4 regions of the Cytobacillus dafuensis genome follow, and region 2 is predicted to be linked to each of the others. Evidence: riboswitches for the same ligand, from Rfam matches in the RefSeq annotation. Region 2 holds a riboswitch; each other region holds the start of a gene.
What was found. A riboswitch is a leader RNA that binds a small molecule or an ion and turns the genes downstream of it on or off. The one in region 2 is predicted to bind cyclic di-GMP.
Positions count from the first base shown of each region.

Region 1: linked by a shared signal. The riboswitch ahead of FSZ17_RS22605 (helix-turn-helix domain-containing protein) and the one ahead of FSZ17_RS05595 (anti-repressor SinI family protein) in region 2 are both predicted to bind cyclic di-GMP.
Region 3: linked by a shared signal. The riboswitch ahead of FSZ17_RS04435 (methyl-accepting chemotaxis protein) and the one ahead of FSZ17_RS05595 (anti-repressor SinI family protein) in region 2 are both predicted to bind cyclic di-GMP.
Region 4: linked by a shared signal. The riboswitch ahead of FSZ17_RS13435 (sensor domain-containing diguanylate cyclase) and the one ahead of FSZ17_RS05595 (anti-repressor SinI family protein) in region 2 are both predicted to bind cyclic di-GMP.

Region 1 is NZ_CP042593.1:4,771,129-4,777,030, forward strand. Features, by position in the region: gene FSZ17_RS22595 (methyl-accepting chemotaxis protein) at 1-742, opposite strand, end outside; gene FSZ17_RS22600 (EAL domain-containing protein) at 1,120-1,884, opposite strand; gene FSZ17_RS22605 (helix-turn-helix domain-containing protein) at 2,132-2,698, opposite strand; cyclic di-GMP riboswitch class I at 2,797-2,900, opposite strand; gene FSZ17_RS22610 (MarR family winged helix-turn-helix transcriptional regulator) at 3,111-3,530, shown strand; gene FSZ17_RS22615 (MFS transporter) at 3,543-4,748, shown strand; gene FSZ17_RS22620 (VOC family protein) at 4,935-5,780, opposite strand.
Region 2 is NZ_CP042593.1:1,135,673-1,141,574, forward strand. Features, by position in the region: gene sipW (signal peptidase I SipW) at 1-129, shown strand, start outside; gene FSZ17_RS05575 (CalY family protein) at 212-844, shown strand; gene FSZ17_RS05580 (TasA family protein) at 920-1,744, shown strand; gene FSZ17_RS05585 (hypothetical protein) at 1,810-2,004, shown strand; gene FSZ17_RS05590 (DUF5658 family protein) at 2,076-2,378, shown strand; cyclic di-GMP riboswitch class I at 2,696-2,860, shown strand; gene FSZ17_RS05595 (anti-repressor SinI family protein) at 2,911-3,051, shown strand; gene FSZ17_RS05600 (helix-turn-helix domain-containing protein) at 3,242-3,571, opposite strand; gene mnmH (tRNA 2-selenouridine(34) synthase MnmH) at 3,820-4,878, opposite strand; gene FSZ17_RS05610 (ABC transporter substrate-binding protein) at 5,345-5,902, shown strand, end outside.
Region 3 is NZ_CP042593.1:885,229-891,130, forward strand. Features, by position in the region: gene FSZ17_RS04415 (MFS transporter) at 1-300, opposite strand, end outside; gene FSZ17_RS04420 (VOC family protein) at 496-915, shown strand; gene FSZ17_RS04425 (DUF6886 family protein) at 956-1,468, shown strand; gene FSZ17_RS04430 (GNAT family N-acetyltransferase) at 1,557-1,997, opposite strand; cyclic di-GMP riboswitch class I at 2,348-2,442, shown strand; gene FSZ17_RS04435 (methyl-accepting chemotaxis protein) at 2,672-4,357, shown strand; gene FSZ17_RS04440 (DUF4181 domain-containing protein) at 4,739-5,131, shown strand; gene FSZ17_RS04445 (VanW family protein) at 5,333-5,902, shown strand, end outside.
Region 4 is NZ_CP042593.1:2,835,004-2,840,905, reverse strand. Features, by position in the region: gene FSZ17_RS13445 (DmpA family aminopeptidase) at 227-1,282, shown strand; gene FSZ17_RS13440 (HD-GYP domain-containing protein) at 1,426-2,409, shown strand; cyclic di-GMP riboswitch class I at 2,661-2,745, shown strand; gene FSZ17_RS13435 (sensor domain-containing diguanylate cyclase) at 2,875-4,059, shown strand; gene FSZ17_RS13430 (hypothetical protein) at 4,118-4,327, opposite strand; gene FSZ17_RS13425 (NADPH-dependent FMN reductase) at 4,606-5,145, shown strand; gene menC (o-succinylbenzoate synthase) at 5,161-5,902, shown strand, end outside.

The DNA of each region.
Region 1 (5,902 bases), 1.3 Mb from region 2:
GGTTAAAACTTATCGAGAGATTACTTATTTCATCACCTGTTTGATCACTAATTTTCTTCGTGAAATCCCCATCTCCCGCTAATTCAAGAGCGGATGATATATTATTTAATCTCTTTACTATTCTTCTTGAAAACCAATAAATAACAAGGCTCGACAAGATAATCACGATACCTAGGATGGTTAAAACCTCCATTAAAACATCGGATATAATCCTTTCGATAATGCTCTGAGAAGCACCAACATAAAAGATACCGATAATTTCATCATTCCCATTTTTAATAGGCATATAGGCTGTTTGATATATATTTCCTGCAGCATTTGCTTCACCATAATAGTATTCACCTTTTTTAAGAACAACATCTGACACTTCCTGGGAAACTTGTGTTCCAACGGCTCGATTTCCGTCTTTTATCACATTTGTCGATACACGTGTATCCCCTTGAAATATCGTAACAGTATCCCCTGTATCCTTAGCAATTTCATCTACAATTTCTTCATTTCCATTCATGAGAGCAGTTCCTTTATAAAGCTGGTTACCTTTAATGGACCATTCCCCAGGATATTTTTCATCTATGTATCTATAGGCAAGAGCTACATCACCTTTTGCCTTTTCAACAGCTAATTCTTCTATTCCATTCTCAATTTCCTTATTTACGACAACTACTATAATCGCTGATAAAGAGAGAATAACAAACAAAACTATTAAATTAATCTTCATCCCTAATTTTAATTTGATCTTCAAAGTAATCACCTATTTTTCATAGTTTTGGAAATAATATTACATACTATCTTTCACTACAAGAGTCTTCTTAACTCCCACCTTTCTTTCATAACCATTCACTAATTTCCCTATTTATTAACTAATTTTGCATTATTGGACCATTTAGTGAAATTATTACAAAATTCTACAATAAATACTTCTTTGTGACTATGATTTTTGATACTCTTTTATCTATATAAAAGTGGCAATAAAAGCAAAAAAGAAGCAAAATCACCACTAGCGGATCATTCTACTTCTCCTTTTAAACCATAATATCGACATATTTCGAAGAGTGCAGCAACCCCTTAACAAGTAAAATCAAGAATGAAAACCTAAATAACATTTTTTAGCTATTAAGTTTAAACCTCTATCTCTAGTACTCTGTCAAACATCTGCAATCGCTTCGGCATTGATATATAAAAGCCTTGAAGTAATGGGACTCCTAATCGTTTGGCGGTCAATAGATCCTCCTCTGTTTCAATGCCTTCCAACACTAATTTCACTTTTTTATCCGTGTATTCTAAAAATAGAGAAATTAAATCTTGTTTTTCCTTTGAGCTTGATAACCCTTTTGACTTTGTGTGATCCAGCTTAACAAAATCAGGGGAAAGGTTTTCAATGATATGAAAGGAAGCCTTTGAAACAGGTAAATCATCAAAAGCGATATGAAAACCTAATGATTTTATGAAAGTTAAACGATTTAGAAATTCCCTTTGCTCCCATATGCTTTCCATGACAACATTTTCATTAATTTCAAAAACAATTTGCCCCTCGATCATCGGATAATGTATTAGGAGGTTATGGATAAAGCTTTTAAATTCATTATGTAAAATCGTGGTCGGCAAAATATTTATAAATAATGAATAATGTCCAAAATATTCTTTAGGGAATTCTTTGATAGCATTAGAAATACAAGCTATATCTAGCTCATATAACAATCCGTCAATTTGTGCTTGTTGAAAAACAATAAGTGGATTTATTCGTGGTGTCGTTCTCATTAAGGCTTCATAGGCAAAAACTGAATCATTACTAGAATTAGTAAGTGGTTGATATTCACTGAACAGGGAATTATCCCTGATCAGTGACGGTATATTTGGCTCTATTTTGCACCCTTCTTCCTTCATTATCTCTTTTTACTCTGCAGATTAAAAAGCTAGCAAATTTATCCCGTATTAACGGGCAGTAAGACCCCCACCTCAAGATTGAGAGAGAAGCGACGAAGATAGGTGGGGGACAACTGCTCGTAAAAGCCCGACGACGGACACGATGTCCTAGTCAGGCGAAAGCCACAGGACGTGGCGTTTTGAGCGTGATTGGTTCAACTAACCATTAGTAGGGATGGAAAAACCCCCCACTGATGGAAGTTTCACTTTATAAAATCCTTTTCATTCTGCGTGCCACACTAATAGAACTTCTGTTCATTTTTACACCGATTTCTGTAAAAGTTAGGCCTTTACTTCGCAGTTGTAGTAGGAATTGATCTTCTTTTGTTGTCCATGCCTTGTAGGCTTTCTTTTTGACAACATCATTTTCCTTTAGTCTCTCCTCCTGAACCCAATCAGGCTCAGGTAATAAAACCTTTGAATCAATATTCGAAAATTGAACTCTATTTTTATTTTCTTCTGCCCATTTCCAAAAGTCAGATGGATCTATGAAATAAAAACCTTTTGACTTTCTTGTTACCTTCTTCGTACAGGGCAGCCCATGCTTATCAACCCACCATTTAACTGTATTTCTATCTACCTTTACCAGCTTGGCGAGTTCTCCAATTGTAATCAATCCTGTGTGCAGCTTTGTATTCGATATTCCTAATCGATTCATTTTTACGATCACAGAGTGATAAGAGCGCTCCATTGTTTTTGCGATTGTCGTGATTTTATTGACACCAATTTGTTCTTTTAAATACTCAATTTCTTCTAAATTCCAAACCTTACTCAATTCTAGCTAGTCCTCCTTTTATGTTTAAAAAAAACAGAAAAAAGACTATTCTCTGAAAACATAGAATAGCCTAAGGTTTTTATAAACCAATCCAAAAATTGGGCAACCGGCTGTCGTAGTTTATAGGAAATTATACTCACTATAAACCCTTAGACCCTTGGCTTTGCGTCCTATTCTTTCGAATAGTTTGCCTTTACATATAGGACTTTTTCATTAATAACGTATTCATAATAAACTATACTCCTCCATAATTCAACAAAATTATCTAAAATTCAACATATGTTTAACATAAGACTGGTTAATCGTAAGTCTTTATGCCTATTTATATTTTTGTCATTCTATTATATTATTATAGTTATCGAAGCTAACTATTACCATCGATAACTATTTTATTTAAAAAGGGGGATTTCCCATGAAAGTGTATAGGGAATTTTTTCACCAGTTTATGCTATTATACCGGCCTTTTGAAAATAAACTTAATATTCAACTTGCCAAGCATCAGTTATACAGAGCTCAATGGTCAATTCTTTTTTACTTAGCCAATCACGGTTCTGCTACGCTTGTCGAGCTTTCCGATTTTCAGTACGTAGAGAAACCAACCATAACGAGAACGATGAATCGCTTGGAGGAACTGGGATATGTTGAACAAGTCCCCGGCAAAGACAAACGTGAAAAGAGAATGCAGCTTACAGACCTAGGGAGAGAAGTTTATGAGGATGTCCGTGTAACGATTGATCAATTTGAACAGAGCATTCTTAAAGGAATTACAGAGAAAGAGCAGTTTGAAGCAATCCGTATCATGAAGGATATCCGAAAAAATATTATAGAGTAAGGGGAAATAACTTTGACACACTCAAGACCGAAACTATGGACGAAGGATTTTATTGTTGTTTCCTCCGTCAACTTCTTTTTAACCTTAATTTTTTATTTATTAATGGTGACTATTGCTGTTTATGCAGTTAATGAATTTGATGCATCTACAAGCGAAGCTGGGCTTGTTACAGGGATATTTATTATCGGTACATTAATTGGACGGCTTGTGATTGGCCGGATGATTGATTCGATCGGCAGAAAGAGAACCTTATTTATTGGGCTGCTCTTTTTTATTGCGACGACGCTATTATATTTTGCTAATTTTGGGATCAGCTTTTTACTTTTCAATCGTTTTATACATGGAATTGCTCTTGGCATGGCTAGTACAGCGACAGGAACGATTGTAGCTCAGATTATCCCTGCCACACGTAAAGGCGAGGGTATCGGCTATTACAGCATGAGTGCATCACTGGCCACAGCAATCGGACCATTCATCGGGCTTTATATGAGCCAGCACACAACCTTCAAAATGATTTTTAGTTTCTGCGTGGCGTTAGGAGTCATTTGTTTTATTATCTCACTTTTCTTGAATGTTCCTAAATTGGATAGATCCGTCTCTACAGATGAAATAAAGGGTTTCAAGCTTTCCACTTTTATTGAGCCAAAGGCACTGCCCATCGCAATCATTACGCTCGTTATCGCCTTCTGTTACTCCAGCGTCCTTTCATTTATTAATTTTTATGCAATGGAAATCAATCTGGTAAATACAGCAAGCTTCTTCTTCATTGTATACTCAATCGCCGTGTTACTTTCGCGTCCGTTCACAGGGCGGATCATGGACTTAAAGGGTGCGAATTTCATTATGTATCCAGCCTTTATAATTTTTGGTGCTGGAATGCTACTTTTAAGTACAGCAAGCAACAGTCTCACATTATTATTAGCGGGTGCCCTTATTGGCTTAGGCTTCGGTAATATGCAATCATGCACCCAAGCAGTGGCCGTTAAATTGACCCCACCTCATCGAATGGGATTGGCCACGTCGACTTTCTTTATTTTTCTTGATGCAGGGCTTGGATTTGGCCCTTATTTACTTGGATTCGTCATCCCTATGACAGGTTACAGTACGCTGTATGTCATTATTGGCATTGTTGTTCTCATGACTACGATCCTTTACTACTTTATGCATGGCAAGAAAGAGCGAACAGCAAAGCCTGAGATTGACGCTTCTTCTGTTTGATTAGAAAAACTTGGCGTTCGCCAAGTCCTTTTTGGCGAATGCCTTAGTTTTACTTATGCGATCTTATTAGCAGATATTTAATTAAAAACACACTTCACTTTAGTACGTTAATAAACTTAAACTTTCCTATTAGCTAAGAAAAGGGATATCCTATTATCAGGATATCCCTTTTCTTATCAAGTACTATTAAATGATTAATCGAATTTGATTTCCCGATGGGTCAGTAGTGACAAAATAATCTCCCTCTTCATCTACTGGAGCACCTAATTGCTGCAGCTGTGCGAGCACCTGCTTTCTCGCTGCTTCATCAGGAAAAACAAGGGTGTACCAATTTAAACCGACACTATTTTTTGGCGGCGCTTGAACCCCAACTCCTTGCCAAGTGTTGATAGCAATATGGTGATGGTAATCTCCGGTAGAAAGAAATGCAGCTTGAGGATAGTAACTAACCGTCTGAAAGCCAAGCCCTTTTGTATAAAACTCTTCTGCTTTATGAAGATCTCCTACATGAAGATGAATATGCCCCATAATCGTATTAGTAGGCAGACCGGTCCATTCCGCATTACTTTCAGCAAGAATCCCTTCTCCATCAAGCTGTACGGTTGCCATGTCCACTAAACCGTTGTTCCACGTCCATTCATGAGAAGGGCGATCCCGATAGACTTCAATTCCATTACCGTCTGGATCGTTAAGATATAACGCTTCACTTACATAATGATCCGCTGCTCCAAATCGGTAACCGGTCTGAAGCAAATGCCGTAAAAATACAGCTAAATCCGCGCGAGATGGCAGTAAAATCGCAAAATGATACAAGCCTGCCGTACGCCCAGCTTTCGGAATAACATCAGCAGGCTGTTCAAGTGTTAAAATGCGGTTTTTCCCATCTGTCGTTAAAACTGCGGTTTGATCTTTTTTTTCCAAAACTTGAAAACCCATTATATTTTGATAAAAAGTAATAGCATTTTGTAAATCTTTTACTTTAATATTGACCTCACCAACGAAGACATTTGGTTTCTGATGAAATTTTTCCATTTTTACCCTACCTTTACTTAAAATTTTCATTCCTATTATTATTTATATCTTGGCTGTGTTATACTCACTTGTTGATTTCCGCTGCAGGCACTCGCTTTCCGCGGGCGGTCCGGAAGCCTCCT
Region 2 (5,902 bases):
GGAAGCACTATTCTACTAATTGGACCAGGAGTATTACTACTTGGATATGCAGCAATTAGTATTATGCAAGGATTGAGAGAGCTTGATCCGAAATCCAAAAAGAAAGATACCGAAGAAAAGACTGCTTAGCTTGATTGAACACCTTGTTAATACAAGGGTCAATATAAAAAATATTATACATACCCAAAGGGTAAGAGGAGGAAAAAAGAAAATGAGTATTAAGAAAAAATTAGGAATGGGAATTGCATCAGCAGCACTAGGTCTTTCATTAATTGGAGGAGGAACATTTGCATACTTTAGCGACACAGAAGTAACAAACAATACATTTGCAGCTGGTACATTGGATCTAGCAGTAAATCCAACAACTGTCATTAATGTTGAAAACATTAAACCAGGGGATGTCATGGTTAGAGCATTTAAATTAGAAAACAACGGTTCATTAGATATCTCCTCTGTTGATATAAAAACTTTATATGATGTTGTCGATGCTAAAGGTAACAACAAGGATGATTTTGGTAAACATATTAAGGTGCTTTTCCTTGAAAATGCAGATAAAACAGGTGATGGTTGGGTTATTGGCGATTATAATGATGTCATTTCTGAAACAACATTATATGACCTGAAAAATATGACTCCTGATGCGGTTGAGAACGTCCAGCATTGGATTACATGGTTCTTTGGATTAAATGGTGAAGATAGCGGCATGGAAGCTGGCACTAGCGATCAAATGTATGTAGCCTTTGAATTCGTTGACAATGATAAAGATCAAAACGAATTCCAAGGTGATAAATTGAACCTTGAATGGACATTTACAGCACACCAAACTGAAGGTGAGCTAAGATAATCAAGGCCGATATTTATTCAAAAAGGTGGGAACTCGTTCCCACCTTTTGTTAAATCAAATTCTGTGAGGTAAAGCATGAGTAACCTAGATATTCTGGCAAAATCGATAAGAATCTATATTGTAGCTGGTCTTGTCTTTTTTATGTTTTTTCAAGAAATCAACGTCAATGCAGCAAAAAGAGAGATTGATATTAATACAATTCCGCACGGCTACCTTTTTAAAGTAGGAAATTTAAAACCAGGTGACTGGATGCCAAGGGATATCACCATATTAAACGAAGGTATCCAGGATTTTAAATATATGGCTGTCTTGGGTAAGAAAAAATCTGTTAAAAACTTACTAGAAGAGCTGGATCTAGTTGTGAAAAAAGGTGAGGATGTTTTATACGAAGGAAAAATGAATGAATTTGAGGGCTTTACACCAAGAAAATTAGCAAAGGGAAGTACTGAAACTCTCTTTTTTCAAGTTACAGTGCCATATGACCTAGGGAATAGCTTTCAAAGCTCTGAGGCAGAAGTAGAGATTTTATTCGTAGCTGAAGCAATTGGTGAACCGGGTGGCGGCGAACCGCCAGGACCTCCTGGAGAAGAGAATCCGCCTGGAGATGAAAATCCATCAGGTGAAGAAAACACACCAAAAGAAGAGAATCCTTCAGAAAATACCACTCCTCCAAGTGACGAAGATCCACAGAAAGGGAATGAGGCTGAAGAGGTTAGTGGTGAAGAAACGAATCCAGTGGATTCAAAGAACCAAATTATTGTTTCCCCTGAAATGAAAGAAAAACTTCTTCCAAATACAGCAACAAATAATTATAACATTCTTCTTATCGGTGGAGTTCTTCTTGGTTCTGGAGGTATTCTATTACTTTTATACTTCAGAAAATTTCGTCAAGAGCATTAAAAATAGGGGCTGACGAAAAACTATTAATCATTAAGGCTTTAGTTTTACTAATAAGGAGGTGTCATATGTATCAAAAGAATTGTGATCGTTGCTTTCGGCCATCATTTAGCAGCAGTGAAATCGGTATTTGGTTATGTCCAATTTGTAAAAATGATTTAACAGAGTATCCATTCTTCGACGCGATGACATTGGAAAGAATAAATGTTAAGGTCCTACCGTTTCAAAAGAAAATTGATTGTTACCAAAATAAATTAAGCTAGTATTTATATTAATAAAGCTAGCATACAAATTCATACTCTGATAGCACTTATCGTAATAAGAGGTGATGAAAATGAAGAAGGTTTTCTCCTATCTAGCTTTATTGAATTTATTTGATGGGGCATTCACCTTTTTCGGGCTTCATTTCTCCTTAATCGAGGAAAGTAATCCTTTTATGGATGCCCTGTATAAATATAATCCCCTTTGCTTTCTTGCATATAAAATAATTCTTTCATGTATATTATTTGCATTTATCATTTTGAAAAAGATGCCTTTGAGCAATTCAATTAAATATTTGGCAGTTGGAGCATCATTATTATACACATTTGTTTGCCTCTATCATGGGGTATGGATCCTACAAATATTTCAATTCTAAATATTCGCTTCTAATTACCTATCAAAAGATATAGGTATTTTTAATTAGTCAGTGACTTAAGTTACATATTTTTCTTTTTGTTCAAAAAATCACTCGACTAGTTCTTGCAAATTCTTCTATTTATCCGCAATTAAATTAAAGCTTTTCTTAGTTAAAATCCAATCTAAAATCCTTCAAGAGTCTTTTGGAGGGGAAAATGTCGAATTAATGTTGAAAAATGACCTTAAACTTTTTAATTGGAAGACAAAAAATAACACTATTAATCCTTGGGAATTCAATAAAATACAAATAGATGAAAAATTTCCTAATAATAAATATTCAGAAAACGGCAAACCTATTGAAAAATAGAGACGCAAAGTCACAGATCTAAGGTATGAATTAGAGATTAGGTAATGTTTGTAGGTATTGTTGCATATTTTATAGTATGGCAACAATCTCTTAGATAGATCTAAGCTCCATACTAAGATGGCTGGATTGCCTGAGATACGATAAGTATTTTAGGGGGAATAATGTGGTGGGGACTACAGTGAAAATGGAAGAATTAGATTTTGAATGGATGAAATTAATCGTTGAAGCTAAGAATATGGGAATAGAGAAAGAAGAAATAAGGGAATTTCTTCTGAAAAATGGAGCTAAGGAGCTAATTATAGAAGGTTGCCAAAAAATTGGCTGATATGCTTAAGTGTTTCTTAATGGGCATATAGCTATTTAAGAAATACTTTTTGGGCATATAGCTATTTAAGAAATACTTTTTTTATTCGAAAGAAAAAGACGTAGAAGCGGGAGTAAACCCTTTGATCCTAACGTCTTTTTTAAAAAGTTTGATCATTTATGAAATAGCCTTAATCTATGTAAGCAATCGATTATTCTTTTTTACTCTGATCAATTCTCCATTTATTAAATTCGAGAAACTCTCTAAATTGTTCTTTTGTAACCCCAGAGTTCATTGCTTCTTGAACAATATCAATCCATTCAGAGTCTAATTCATCTGTATTTGGCTGTTCATGTATTAAATGATCTACAGGTATATTGAGTACTGCAGCAATTTTTTCAAGAAATTGTATAGAAGGATTGGTTTGTAAGTTTCTTTCGAGTGAACTTAAATAAGACTTGGCAACGCCAGCTTGTTCTGCAAGCTCGGATAACGACATTTTCTTTTCTTTGCGAAGTATTTTTACACGATTACCGATCATCCAATCTCACACACCTTATCAATAAGAATAAAATAATCATCAAAGCAAATAGGTGGTTCTATATCAAGAACGAATTGTTCAAAATATATATTTACATATTAACATAAAATTTTAACAGATTAAAAAGAATATATACATATTTTTTGAAAAGAAATCGAAAAAATTTAAAAGGATTTATCGTGTGCATAGACTGTACATGAGTCAAATTAACTGGGCTAATCGAATAAAGAAAAATTAAAGTGCTCTCGTCATCTGACGAGGGCACTTTGTGATTGAATGATTTGAATGACTTCTTCAACTGCCACATCAGTATCCTCTGCATTGATATGGTGAAAGGGCCCTTCGTAGTCAAGCTGTTTATGTGCATATCGGGGATCATAATATTTTTCTAATAGAATTTGAATGACTACTTGATAGTTTTGGCTCATTGCTGCATCATTTAATGCGGCAATGATTTCATTATCTTTGATACGTTTATCTATATGGGATAAGCGTTCGATTACTTTTTCATGAAACCATTTATCATGAAGATATGGCTTCACATACTCACGATAAATTCGCTCTATTCGTGAGGATAATGATGCTTGAAGGTATATATTGAAGCCTTGATGCTTTTTATCTTGTAATTCATCAGGCTGAACTACTTTTCCGATCCGTTTACTTTCAGCTTCTACTAAGAAAAATGGTGAATCTTTGATTTCATTTAATGTTTGAAAAAGCAGCGAGTCAAAGGTTTTTTGATTATGACCCTCGAATAATCCAAATGTTCCAAAGATGGAGCCACGATGGCCTGCGCATGCCTCTAAATCTATAACAGGCATGCCTCTTTCTCTTAGCTTTTCCAGCACCTCTGTTTTTCCCACGCCTGTCATTCCATGTATCGTAATGGCCTTTTCAGGTAATAAGCTTGGAATTTCCTCTAATATAAATTGACGATAAGCTCTGTATCCTCCTATTAATCGAGGGATGGATATACCTGCAAATGATAGAAATGTAGCAACGGCTTTACTTCGCATTCCGCCTCTCCAACAATAGATGACAGGTTGCATGCCTTTTTCCTTCAAGGCTTTTATTTGACCTAATATAGAAGGGAGTTTTGGTGATACCACTTCCATAGCCATCCATTTTGCTGCATCTGATCCTTCCTGCTTATAAACAGTTCCGATGGTTATTCGCTCTTCATTTGTAAATAAAGGAATATTAACCGCTCCAGGAATTCTAAACTCGTCAAATTCACCTGGTGATCTAACATCAACAGGAACGGCATCTTTTAAGGTAAGGAATTGGTCAATACTTATCTCTCTCATACTATTTCCTCCGAGTCTACATCTATAAGTTTATTTTATCCATTCATGAACAGATTGAAAACCCAATTGCATTTTGAATTAAAAATGTTTATTTTCTGTTTTTTAAAAGCTGTGTTAAAGCTCGGTTTTGGTATTTCTATTTTGTTGTTGATTCTTGCTGCAGGCACGAGATCCTCGAAAATGCATGCGCATTTCCTTCGTGTGGTGTTTATTCGGGGGAGATAATTCAATGTCTTGCGGGAGAAGCGAGTCAAGGGAGAGAGACCCCACAGGAGCGCTCTTCGACGAGGAGGCTTCCAGACCGCCAGCTACGCTTTAGTGCCTGCAGCGGAAATCAACAGAGAAGTTTATCATAGTTTATAAAAGAAAATTCATATAATTATCCTTTTTATGAAGGTGGAATATGAAGATGATTCGGTATAGTGGAGGGAGATAACAAAACGACTTTAGTACAAGGAGTTTTACAATGAAAACCAAATGGTATTTCTTCATTCTGACGATTGTGACTGTTTCAGTCTTTATTAATAACTATCTTAACGTACATGAAAATACTCCATTTAAAGTGGGTGTTTTGATGATTGGCGATAGCAGACAGGAAAAGCTAACTGGATTAAAAAAAGGGTTGAAAGACCTTGGGTATGAGGAAAATGCAATCGATTTTGAAGTGAAAAATGCTAAGGATGATGAGGCATTGCTAGATAACAAAATTAATGAATTACTAAAAAAGAAGCCAGCTCTAATCGTCACTCTCGGCGGAGTTGAAACATTAGCCTTAAAGGAAAAAATGGAGGAGCAGAAAATAACAATTCCAGTCGTTTTTGCTGGAGTAGCTGCTCCAAAGGAAACTGGAATCATTAATGATTATCGTTCTCCAGGCGGTCTTTTTACAGGGATAAATAATTTTCACACGGGTTTAGCAGGAAAAAGATTGGAGCTTTTTCATGAATTAGTCCCGTCAGTAAAGAGGTTTCACATTCTTTATGACAAGGACACTGAAGTAAGTGTATTGAGCTTGGAGAATACA
Region 3 (5,902 bases), 250 kb from region 2:
CAAAATATAATTGATTGGACTAGGGATAAGTAATATCGAGATTACAATAAAAGCATAAAAAATCAGCTGGAATATCTGTGAAATTAATAGAATCCTTTTCAAAGTATATTTTTCCATCATTAATGGTACTGTAGATCCACTTATAATTTGCGAAATCATACTAATAATGGTGACAGCTGATGCAAAAGTGGCTGAATTCGTTTCTTGATAGATAAATGTAATGATTGTCATTGTATATAAAGAATAAGCTAGTTTTGTAGAAGACTGACTTATTAATAATAAGTAAAAAGGTGATTTCAAAAAAACACTCCTTAATGATAAACCTGTTAAATAAGAGAGATAACTACTATTTTTTTTATCATAGCATTATCTTGCTGAGATTTGGTTAATTTTCCAAATCTACTGCTAAAGTGTAGTAATTCAATATAAATGATTAGAAGGAAAAACTATTTATTGGAAGAAATACTATATAACTAACTAATAGGAGATGAAATCATGCTTGAAAAATTAATTAGGGTAGGAACGATTTATATTCCTGTAGTGGATGTAGACAGTTCTGTTCAATGGTATACGGATAAGCTAGGGGCTGAGCTAAGCTATAAAGATCAGGAAAAGGCTATTCTGAATTTCGCTAACCAGAGCTTTTTCTTAGTTAAATCGAAAGAAGATCAAAGTTCAAATTTTATTGATGATAAAGGCAATGAGCGCTTCTCAGTGACGTTTGAAGTGAATGGAATGGCTGCTTTAGAAGAAATTCATAAGGATTTTGTTAACCAAGGTATCAGTGTTGGAGAAATTGAAAATAGGGGCCATTCTGGACGGAACTTTGTTTTTTCTGATCTCGACGGAAATAAATTTGATGTTTGGAGCGAATTAAGTCCGATTTTTAAAGAGAAATTCTTTATCTCAAATTAAATGCCAGTCAGTAAGTATTTAAAAGATTGGAGGATTTCTATTGTTATACCATTTTAGCGAAAACCCGCATATAAAAACCTTTTCTCCAAGACCATCCAAAACATCTGCGAAACCAGTTGTTTGGGCGATTGATCAAGAGCATTCCATTCATTACTATTTTCCGCGAGATTGTCCAAGAGTTATTTATTGGAAGGCAGATTATACGAACGAAAATGATAAAAATCAATTCTTTTTCGGGTCAAGTGCAGACCAGATTATCACGGTTGAAAGCCGTTGGCTAGAGCGGATTCGTCAAACAAAACTATATGTCTATACATTTTGTGCAGACTCATTTGAAATGTTCGATGAGAACGCTGGATATTATGTATCCGATCAAGAAGTTTCTCCGATTAAGGTTGAGCCTGTTGGAGAGTTATTAGAAAAGCTCTTGAGTGAAAGCATAGAATTAAGATTTACTCCGGATCTCTCTCCGATTCGAGATATGGTTATTTCTTCAACCTTAGGATTTTCTATTATTAGATTTGGCAACGCGATAAGTGTATCAAAATCATGAGGGTTTGATATTTAAGAGTATGATAGAGAAAAAATCGGATATGTTATCGAAAAGGTCAATCTATGTAGGAGATTGACCTTTTGTTTTTTTATGTTAATTTTTTATACATCACAATATGTGGACCAATAGGAGGATAATCAAATATTTCACCATGTACTTTAAAGCCTAATTTATTATAGTATTCTTGTACTGTGGTTCTTGCTTTACACCATAGTAGGTCAAACCCCTGCTCTTTTATCAAACTTTCGGAGAAGGTAACAAGTGATCTACCAGCTCCTAACTTTCTAAACTCTTCAAGAGTTGCCATTCCTCTTAAACGATATTGCTTTTCAATTTTAAAATCAGGATTCTTTTCAACGCAAAAGGAAGCAATACTAATTAGCTCTCCTTGATAAAATGCTCCAACATGAAATGCACCAGCTTCATGATCTGTATCATATTTGCAGTCCTCAACTGTCTGGTGAGGACGTAAAACACTATGTCTAAGACTGTAGGTCATTTCTGGCTTGATTTTTAGAACATCAATCATGTTATTCCTCCAATCCTTTCATAAAAATAAATGAGAATTATGAATTGGTAATTCGCTTACTGTTCTAGAAATCCTGCATTAATTTCAATGCTTTTTTTGATGAATATTTATCAATGTATAGTAAAAAAGGATATTGGAGTATCGCTGTAGTAGCTTCTTGGGTGCATAAAGAGCGAAATAAGTGATGTTTAAACTAAAGCCTGTATAGGTTTTATCCAGAAGATATGACAGAAAAATGTCGAAGTATGTATATTATTGTAAAATAATGTTTAACTTTCATTGACTATTCCATTTTTGTTAATTAGACTGTTAAAGTGAAAAAGTAATGAGTGATTTTACATAGGTACAAAGTCTGGTGTAGGCAGACTTATTGAAAGATAAGGAAGCAAAATAATGGTTCTGTCGTTTATATTAGCTATTGAACTATGATCTCCAGGTTGCCTATATTAAAGTGATTGCTGCTCTATTTTTAATGGACAGCTGTTTTTTTTTGTGAAAATAAAAAATAGTCGGTGGTTTATGATAAGGAAATAAACAGCGAGTGAATGAGTTGAACTAAATTTATATTTTCGAAGAGTACTGTTGGGGCAAGATATTGTGGAAAGTGATTCATACTATTGAAGATAGATAAAATTAAAAAAGCAAAATAATAATTGAAGAAGAGATGATATTATATGACATTTACAATTGGGAAAAAGTTGTTAGCGGGATTTTTGAGTGTTGTCATTTTACTTGGCATTATTAGTTCAATATCATATGTCAACATTAAGAAAGTAGACGAATCTTACTCAGATTTGGTTGATCGGCGGGCAGATATATTAATTAATTCAATGAATATGCAAATCAGTGCATCTAGAGAAGGCGGTAATTTGAGAGGAGTATTAATAAGAGAAAAGGATGCATCGGATTTATTGATACAATCTATCGATAATCTAAATGAGAGCATAAAAGCTACAAGTGATATAGCTTATCAACAAGATCATAAAGATAAATTAAAACAGCTTGAATCAATGAATAATGACTTTATGCAGATGTCAAATGAAGTCATAAATTTGATGGAGAAAGATCCGGAAAAAGCAAATATATATGCAATTGAAGAAGTTATTCCATTATCGAGAGAAATTCGTGATATAGCAGATGGACTCGCAAAAGAGCAAAAAAAACTTATGGATGAAGGAAGTATCGCTAGTTCTGAATTGTCTAATAATGTTGCATCAACTGTTCTTATCCTAAGTATAATTGCTATTGTATTAGCGGTTATTATTGGCGTGGTTATTACTCGAATGCTTACTAAACCTATTTTATCAATAGAAAAAGCGGCATCTGCCATCGCGGAATGTGATCTTACTCAAGAGGATGTTCATGTAAAGAATCGGGACGAATTTAGAAATCTGGCTAGATCATTTAACCAAATGAAGGAGAATCTTCGCCTCTTGGTTCGTGAAGTGAGCCTGGATGCTGAACAAGTAACTGCAACTTCGGAAGAGCTGACTGCCAATGCTGAACAGACGAGTGGTACAACAGAACAAATTACAATCGCAATTCAAGAAGTGGCATTAGGGTCAGAAAAACAACTATCGCATGCTACAGATGTTAATCAATCAGTCGTAGAAATCTCAAGGGGAATGAATCAGGCTGCAGCTTCCATTCGATCCGTTGTAGATTTAACGGCTACAGCGAATGATAAGGCAGTCGCCGGAAATGAAGTGGTTACTCAAACAGTTGAACAAATAAATCTTGTTCAAAAAACTGTTAATGAAACTGAAGAAGTAGTAAATATCCTTGGTGATAAATCAGTTGAAATTGGCCAAATCGTTGAGTTGATTACCCAAATTGCAGATCAGACAAACCTTTTAGCTTTAAATGCTGCAATCGAAGCTGCAAGGGCAGGAGAACATGGAAAAGGGTTTTCAGTAGTCGCTGATGAAGTAAGGAAGTTAGCGGAACAGTCTGGTGAGGCAGCAAGTCAAATACGCGAACTTATTCAAGAGATCCAAATAGAAGCAGATAAAGCTGTGCAATCTATGAATCATGGAGCAACTGTAGTAGATGCGGGCATTAAATTAGTTTATCAATCTGGAAATGCATTCAGTGATATTGTAAAGTCCATTGAACAGATAACTGACGAAACTCAAGAAGTGTCAGCAATTGTAGAACAGGTAAATTCAAGCTCTCAGAATGTGGTAGAAATGGTGGAAGGTGTAGCCATTATTGCTGAAAAATCTGCAGGAAATACACAAAACGTAGCCGCATCAGCAGAAGAACAAAATGCCTCAATGGAAGAAATATCATCTTCAGCGGCAGCTTTAAGTAATATGGCTTTAAATCTACAAACAGCAATTAATAGATTTAAAATTTAGAATCATATTTCATGTGAAATAAATGATACGAATTTATCGCAGATTAACGGGCAGTAAGACCCCCACTTCAAGGATTCGCGTATGCAAAGAAGAGTAAGTGGGGGATCAACTGCCCGTAAATGCCCGATTGGTTCAACTAACCATCAGTGGGGGATGAAGAAAAACCCCCACTGATGGAAGTTTCACTTTATTAAGTTTACCGTTAAATTGAGTCTGATCACGGAAAGCGCGTACACACCCGGAAAATATAGAAAGAATAGTTAACATTTTGTCATTAATGAAAAGTTCTGTGGAGAGAAAAATCTCTGTAGGGCTTTTCTTTTTGTTATTATTATAAATTGGTTAATTATGGTATATTTATTGAGGTAAGGGGGGATTAGAGTGAATACATTTTCAGTTGTAGGCATCGTGATTGTCTTTACAATTTATATACTTGTAGATCAAGTGTATTTGAAAAGACATCTTGGTATCAAAAGCAAATATGAATGGTTATTCTCTGTGAATAGAAAGACCTATGCAAAAATTATTGATTTTTTAATTCTTATTTTATTCATTATTATTTTTTTGAACCTAAATAGTGGTTCGACTTTTCATACTTATTCACCCGTTATCAGAACAAGCCCAATGTTTGGGATGTTTTTCCTCCAGAATGTAAATCAAGGGATTGAGGAACTACTAATAAACCGAACTGAAAAATCCTACTATCATAAATTTTTAGGTTCTTTTATGATACTGGTTACTTTTCTGATTTTGTTTGTAGGAGAAAGAGTATAGGAACCTTTTTAATTCAATTAACGAGGGCATTACTTGATAAAAATCAGCTTTATGGAAGATAAATATGAGGGAAATAGATTTGCAGCTATTATTGGGCGGGTTAGCAAATAAAAAGAACTTTACCCATGAATGTTGTAATATTCTGTTAAAATAAAAGTAGGAATCCTAATTTAAAAATAATTTTGAAGTAGGGGAAAATACATGGAATCTCTTAAACCTGTAAAAAGGAGTGCTATTAGAATATACCTTGGGAAGAAGTATTACCGCTTAAAGAGATATATTAATTGGTTCATAGGAAAAAAGAAGTTTTCAATAAAAAAGAGCAACACTTTATTACCGCATGTGATTTTCACCCATCAAACATTACTACTCCGAGAATTAAAAGATGTAGATATGTGGTTGCAGCAAAATAAAGTGAAGAATCTCAAGGTCGCAACTAAAAAACTAAATAAAATCATTGTCAATCCTGGAGAAACATTTTCTTATTGGCGATTGCTTGGTAAGACAACAAGGAGAAAAGGTTATGTAGATGGTATGGTTTTACATTATGGTAAGGTTACAACAGGTGTTGGTGGGGGATTATGTCAATTATCGAATTTAATTTATTGGATGACATTGCATTCTCCTTTAACTGTTACAGAAAGATACCGTCATAGTTATGATGTATTTCCAGATTCCAATAGAAGTCAGCCTTTTGGCAGTGGAGCAACGTGTGCTTACAACTATCTTGATTTACAGATAAAAAATGAAACAAATCACTCATACCAATTA
Region 4 (5,902 bases), 1.7 Mb from region 2:
GTGTTGTTAATGCTAATTTGTTGTTGATTGGAGCGGAAGGCGCGTGACTCCTGCGGGAGAAGCGAGTCAAAGGAAGACCCCGCAGGAGCGCTCTTCGACGAGGAGGCTTCCGGACCACCCGCGATCGCTAAGTGCCTGCAGCGGAAATCAACAGGGAAGCTTAACATAGCCAATAAAATGAAAGTATTTAGATTAACGCTAAAATGAGGACAAGATGGAGGAATTTATGCAAAGAAATAAAAAAATTAGAAATAGGGGTATCTCAATCGGGGCACTTAAAACAGGAAGGAATAACTGTATTACTGATGTAGAAGGGGTAAAAGTTGGTCATGTTACACTTGATCATCCATTAGAGGGAGATGAGTATGCCTGTACTGGAGTAACAGCTATCCTTCCCCACGGAGGGAACTTGTTTAGAGAAAAAGTGGTTGCAGCTAGCTATGTATTGAACGGATTTGGAAAAACAACGGGATTAGTACAGGTAAATGAATTAGGTGTGATCGAGTCTCCTATCATGCTTACGAATACTTTTGGTGTTCCAGCCGTTACTCAAGGGACATTAGAGTATATGCTTGATATCACTCCGGAGATCGGAGAAACGACTGGAACAATTAATATTGTAGTTGGAGAATGCAATGATAGCCATTTGAATTCGATTCGGCATTTTCCTGTAAAGCCAAATCATGCGAAGGAAGCAATTTCTAAAGCATCTATAAACGTATCTTCAGAAGGGGCTGTTGGAGCAGGTAAAGGAATGGTCTGCTTTGGATATAAAGGTGGAATTGGGAGTTCCTCTCGAATTATTATTGATGGAATTGAAGGGAAGGAATACACAGTAGGATGTATGGTTTTAAGCAATTTTGGATCAAAAGAAGAGTTTCCGTCCCATCGGTTTTCAGGACTTGGAACTCAAGAAACTGCGGTATCCAAAACGACTGATGGCTCTATCATCATAGTTCTTGCCACAGATGTTCCTCTCAGTGATAGGCAGATGCTAAGAGTCGCCAAGCGCTGTGGCATTGGATTAGGCCGATCCGGCAGCCATTTTAGCCATGGCAGTGGAGATATCGTAATCGCATTTTCTACAGCTCAAAAAGTTTTTCATCAAAATGAACAAGTTTTTGAAGCCTCTCAGCATATAAGAGATGATCACCCAATGATGAATCAACTATTTGCCGCTGCAGCTGAATCAACAGAAGAGGCTATTTTTAATTCGCTATCCCAAGCAGAAACAACAAGTGGGAGAAAAGGGAACATTGTCGAAGCATTGTTTCCTGAATGAAAGTTTCCATCTTTTCATTAATCTGTAAGACGAGCCGGATGTCCTATTTTCTCGTATTACATAATATGTTATAATTTTTTCTGCTTTGCATAGAAGAAAATGAATAATTGTACATATGTTATGAATGAAAGTAGGAACGCAACATGAGACTAATAAACATAGACGATTACAATCCAATTTTTATGCAGCTTGCCCGTCCTGTTTTTGATAGGCAAAGGAGAGTGCTGCTTGCTGCTGGGAGAACGATTCACCCTGTATATTTAGAACGGCTTGAATCAATAGGTGTACGCTATTTGTTAGTTGAGGATGCTCTATCTGAAGGAATATCCATGGATGAAATTGTTGATGCAACGACCTGGATTGCGGCTATTGAAATTATTCAAAAAGCTTTTCAGGATGTTGCGCAAAAAGGCAATCTACCCATAATTACATTGCAAAAGCTTGTTTCGAATCTAGTGGAAGAGGTTTCAAAGCGAAAAGCAATCATTTTATTCCCGACAACCTCACTTGCCGAGGATTTAAGAGAATATGCTCATGCGGTAAATGTTGCGCTTTTATCTTTACACCTTGCGAACAAAAAGCAGATTCCCCCTAATCAATTAAAAGATGTAGGGATGGGAGCATTGCTTCATGATATAGGGAATGCTATTAAGGTTAGTGATGCTGGGCATCCATTAGTTGGATTTAACTTCTTACGAAATATAAGAGAAATAAGCTTACTTTCTGCTCATATGGCCTATCAGCATCATGAAAAGGTAGATGGAACGGGCTTCCCACGCGGTATAGCAGAAGATCAAATTCATGAATTTGCCCAAATTTGTTCAATTGCTAATATGTATGATAATCTCTTATCAAGTCAAGAGATGCCGCCTCATGAAGTGATGGAATATATTATGACGAAAGCAGGTACTGATTTTAGTATGGAGCTTGTTCAACTATTTGTGGAAGTGGTTCCTTCCTATATCCCGGGCACAAGGGTGATAATGAATAATGGAAGAGAAGCGATCATCACAAAGATAAAAGGGAGTATGCAAAGACCATACATTCGTTTTATCGAATCTGGGGAAGAAGTTTCATTAGTATCCAACCCCACTTTATTAATAAAGGAAGTTCTTCAAAAAGGATAGGAAAAGATTCAGGGATTTGAGAATTATATCTCAAGTTGCTTACACATAATTAACATAATCGAACCTTGATTAAATGGCTGCCTATCTGCTTAGGCAGCCATTTTAATTACATGATTTATCATAGATTTTCTTATATCACGGTTTAATTTCCTATAAAATCCTTTTTTTTGAAAATGAATTGACTATGGTAAAAAAGAACTATATGATTAAAGTATAAGTTATGGGATAATTCAGAAAAACTTAATAATATCTATTAGAAAAGGCAAATTCATTGAAAAATGAAGACGCAAAGCTAAAGGGGCTAAAGTCGATTGACTATGCCAGCCAGTTACCGAAATCATTAACCATGTCATTGATTAATCGGTACAGATTAATCTTTTTTTTGTGTAAGAATGAATTTATTCCATTTCCGTCGAACAGGATAATTAATAGCCTATTTAAAATCTATTTTTGGAAGTGTTTAAAATGGCAAATATGGAAGGTATTCGCTATATATTAAGAATCTTTGACCAATTATTAAAAAAAATCGGTACAGAGAAAGATATCATTTCTAATGAAAATTATTTGGAGATCGAAAAGAATATTGAATATCCAGAGGATAGAGAGGTCATAGATTCAGTACTCTTAGAACTTCAAGTTATTAATGACCAAATAGAAAACATGAGATGGCTAAATCAGCATTATAAAATTCTTCATGAATTTGCCCAGGTTTGCAGCAAGACGCTGAATGAGGAGATCCTACTTAAAAAGGCATACGAAATGGTTTCTCAAGTAATGTCTACAGATGCCTTTTACATGGCTTTATATAATGAAGAAAAGCAGCAAATTCAATTTCTGATTATGCTGGAAAATGGAAAGATCTATCCAAATAGAACAGTAGACATGGGTGATACTTATACTTCAAAGGTTATTGAAACAAGAGAAATCATTCATTTGAAAAAAGAAGCGCAAGCCTATGAATCGAAAGCAAAATTTGGAGAGAAGGAATCAAGGTCATGTATTTTTGTACCAGTAATCATAGATGATCGTGTAAGAGGAGTTATATCATCTCAAAGCTTATCAGATTTTGCCTATCGTAAAGAACATGAGGAGCTTTTGCAAATAATTGGATCTCAAGTAATCAATTCAATTGGAACAGCTAGGCTATATAAAAAGATTTTTTTAATGTCAAGGACAGACGAATTAACAGGATTGAAAAATCACCGTGCTTTTCATGAAGATTTAACAAAGCTTATGAATGAAAAAGGTCATGAAAAAATGACTCTTATGATGATTGATTCTGATCATTTGAAGAGGATTAATGACAACTTCGGGCATGATACAGGTGATTTGTATTTAAAAAAATTAGCAAATGGGATAAAAAGTGTTTGTCATGATCATATTGTTGGCTATCGATATGCAGGAGACGAATTTATGCTGATCATCCAATCTCCATCGGATGTTGAGGCAATTTATAATAAACTCTTAGAATTTTATAGAGAACACCCCATCAAAATATCTAATAATGAAATTCTTATTTCAGTCAGTGTTGGCGTTGCAATGTATCCAGAACATGGCAGGACTGTTGATGAATTGAAGAAGTCCGTTGATCAAGTGTTATACAAAGCAAAGCAACAAGGTGGTAATCAAATTGTGATTGTGAATAAATAGTGTCAGCCAAGCGAGAAGACGCATGTTTTTTCGCTTGACTTATTGGAAAGTTAAGGACTTAGTTAAGATCCTCCCAATCAGAAAAATGGCCGCTTCCATTGCACCCTGGACAATCAAAAGAATTTCCATAAAAGGCGAATTCATTTACAGGATATGACATGAAGCCTCTTCCATAGCATTCCGGACACTTATCTACTTCTTTCATTTGAGAGACATGGTTTTCATATCTAGCTGCTCTCCATTCGTTAAAAGCTTTTACTAGCCCCATATGATTCACCTCCAAATTTTTTTTCTTATTTTCTGTAAAATGAAAGAATTTTATTCATGGGATAGAAAAAAAACTCGAGTTTGCTAGTCAAAACTTGATTGCTTTTGCCCCACTTCTATATGAACACGATTAACTTCTACGCTATTAATAATTAGTTGTGAGACAGGAAAACAGAAATCTCTTATGAGTAGTTGTATAATGTAGGAAGAATCAGGATAATTTTAGATTAAGATAGGTTAATTATTCCTAACGGAGTGATAGAAGGGAGATTTCGAATAATGAAAATATTAGGTATTTCAGGGACAATTTTGGGAGCAAAGACAGCGATTTTAGTGGAGGCTGTGATGAAAGAAATCAAAGAGAAACACCCTGAAATTGAAACTGAGCTGCTTGACTTAAGAAATATACAAATGGAATTCTGTGATGGCAGGAAACCAGAATTATATAATGATGATACAAAGAATATGATAAAAGCCGTATCTGAGGCTGATTTTTATCTTGTTGGATTTCCGATTTTCAATGGATCATTCCCAGCACCTTTGAAAAATTTATTTGATATCGTTCCACCTTCCGTTTTTCGTCATAAAGTAATGGGGTTTGTTGCAAATGGAGGGACTTATCAACATTATTTAGTCGTCGAAAATCAAATGAAGCCGATCGCAGGTTATTTCAGGTCCTTTGTAGCGCCAAGCTATGTGTATGTCAACGGAAGCCACTTTAATGAGGCGAATGAAATCGTTGATGAAGATGTATTAAAGCGCATTGAGGATTTAGCGGAGGAACTAGTTTTTATGGCAAGTGGTTTAGGCCATTTATAGAAAAGGTGAATATTTATGAGGTTAAAAGAGGTCACACTCCGTCATTTAAAAATGAGAATGAAATCCCCATTTGCAACAAGCTTTGGAACTTTTCAAGATAAAGAGTTTATTTTACTAGAGGCAAAGGATGAAAGCGGAAATTTCGGATGGGGTGAATCTGTTGCTTTTGATTCACCTTGGTATACGGAAGAAACTGTAAAAACCAATTGGCATATGCTTGAGGATTTCCTCATTCCGGCTATATTAAATAAAGAAATTCAACATCCTGATGAGGTTTCTGATATTTTTTCGTATATTCGCAAAAATAATATGGCGAAGTCAACGATTGAGGGGGCCATTTGGGATTTATATGCTCAAGAAAAAGGAATTTCCCTTGCAAAAGCACTTGGGGGGGAGAAAAACAAAATTGAAGTAGGCATCAGCATTGGCATTCAGAATACAGTTGATGATTTATTGAAATTAATTGATGAGTATGTCACTGAAGGCTATAAGCGGATGAAGGTGAAGATTAAGCCAGGCTGGGATGTAGATGTTTTGAGAGAAGTAAGAAAACACTTCCCGGATGTGCCGCTAATGGCAGATGCCAACTCAGCTTACCGACTTAAAGATATTGATCATTTAAGAAAACTGGATGAGTTTGAATTAATGATGATTGAGCAGCCATTAGCCTCTGATGATTTCATTGATCACGCAAAGCTTCAAAAAGAAATTAGTACTCCTGTTTGTTTAGATGAAAGTATACATTCATATGAGGATA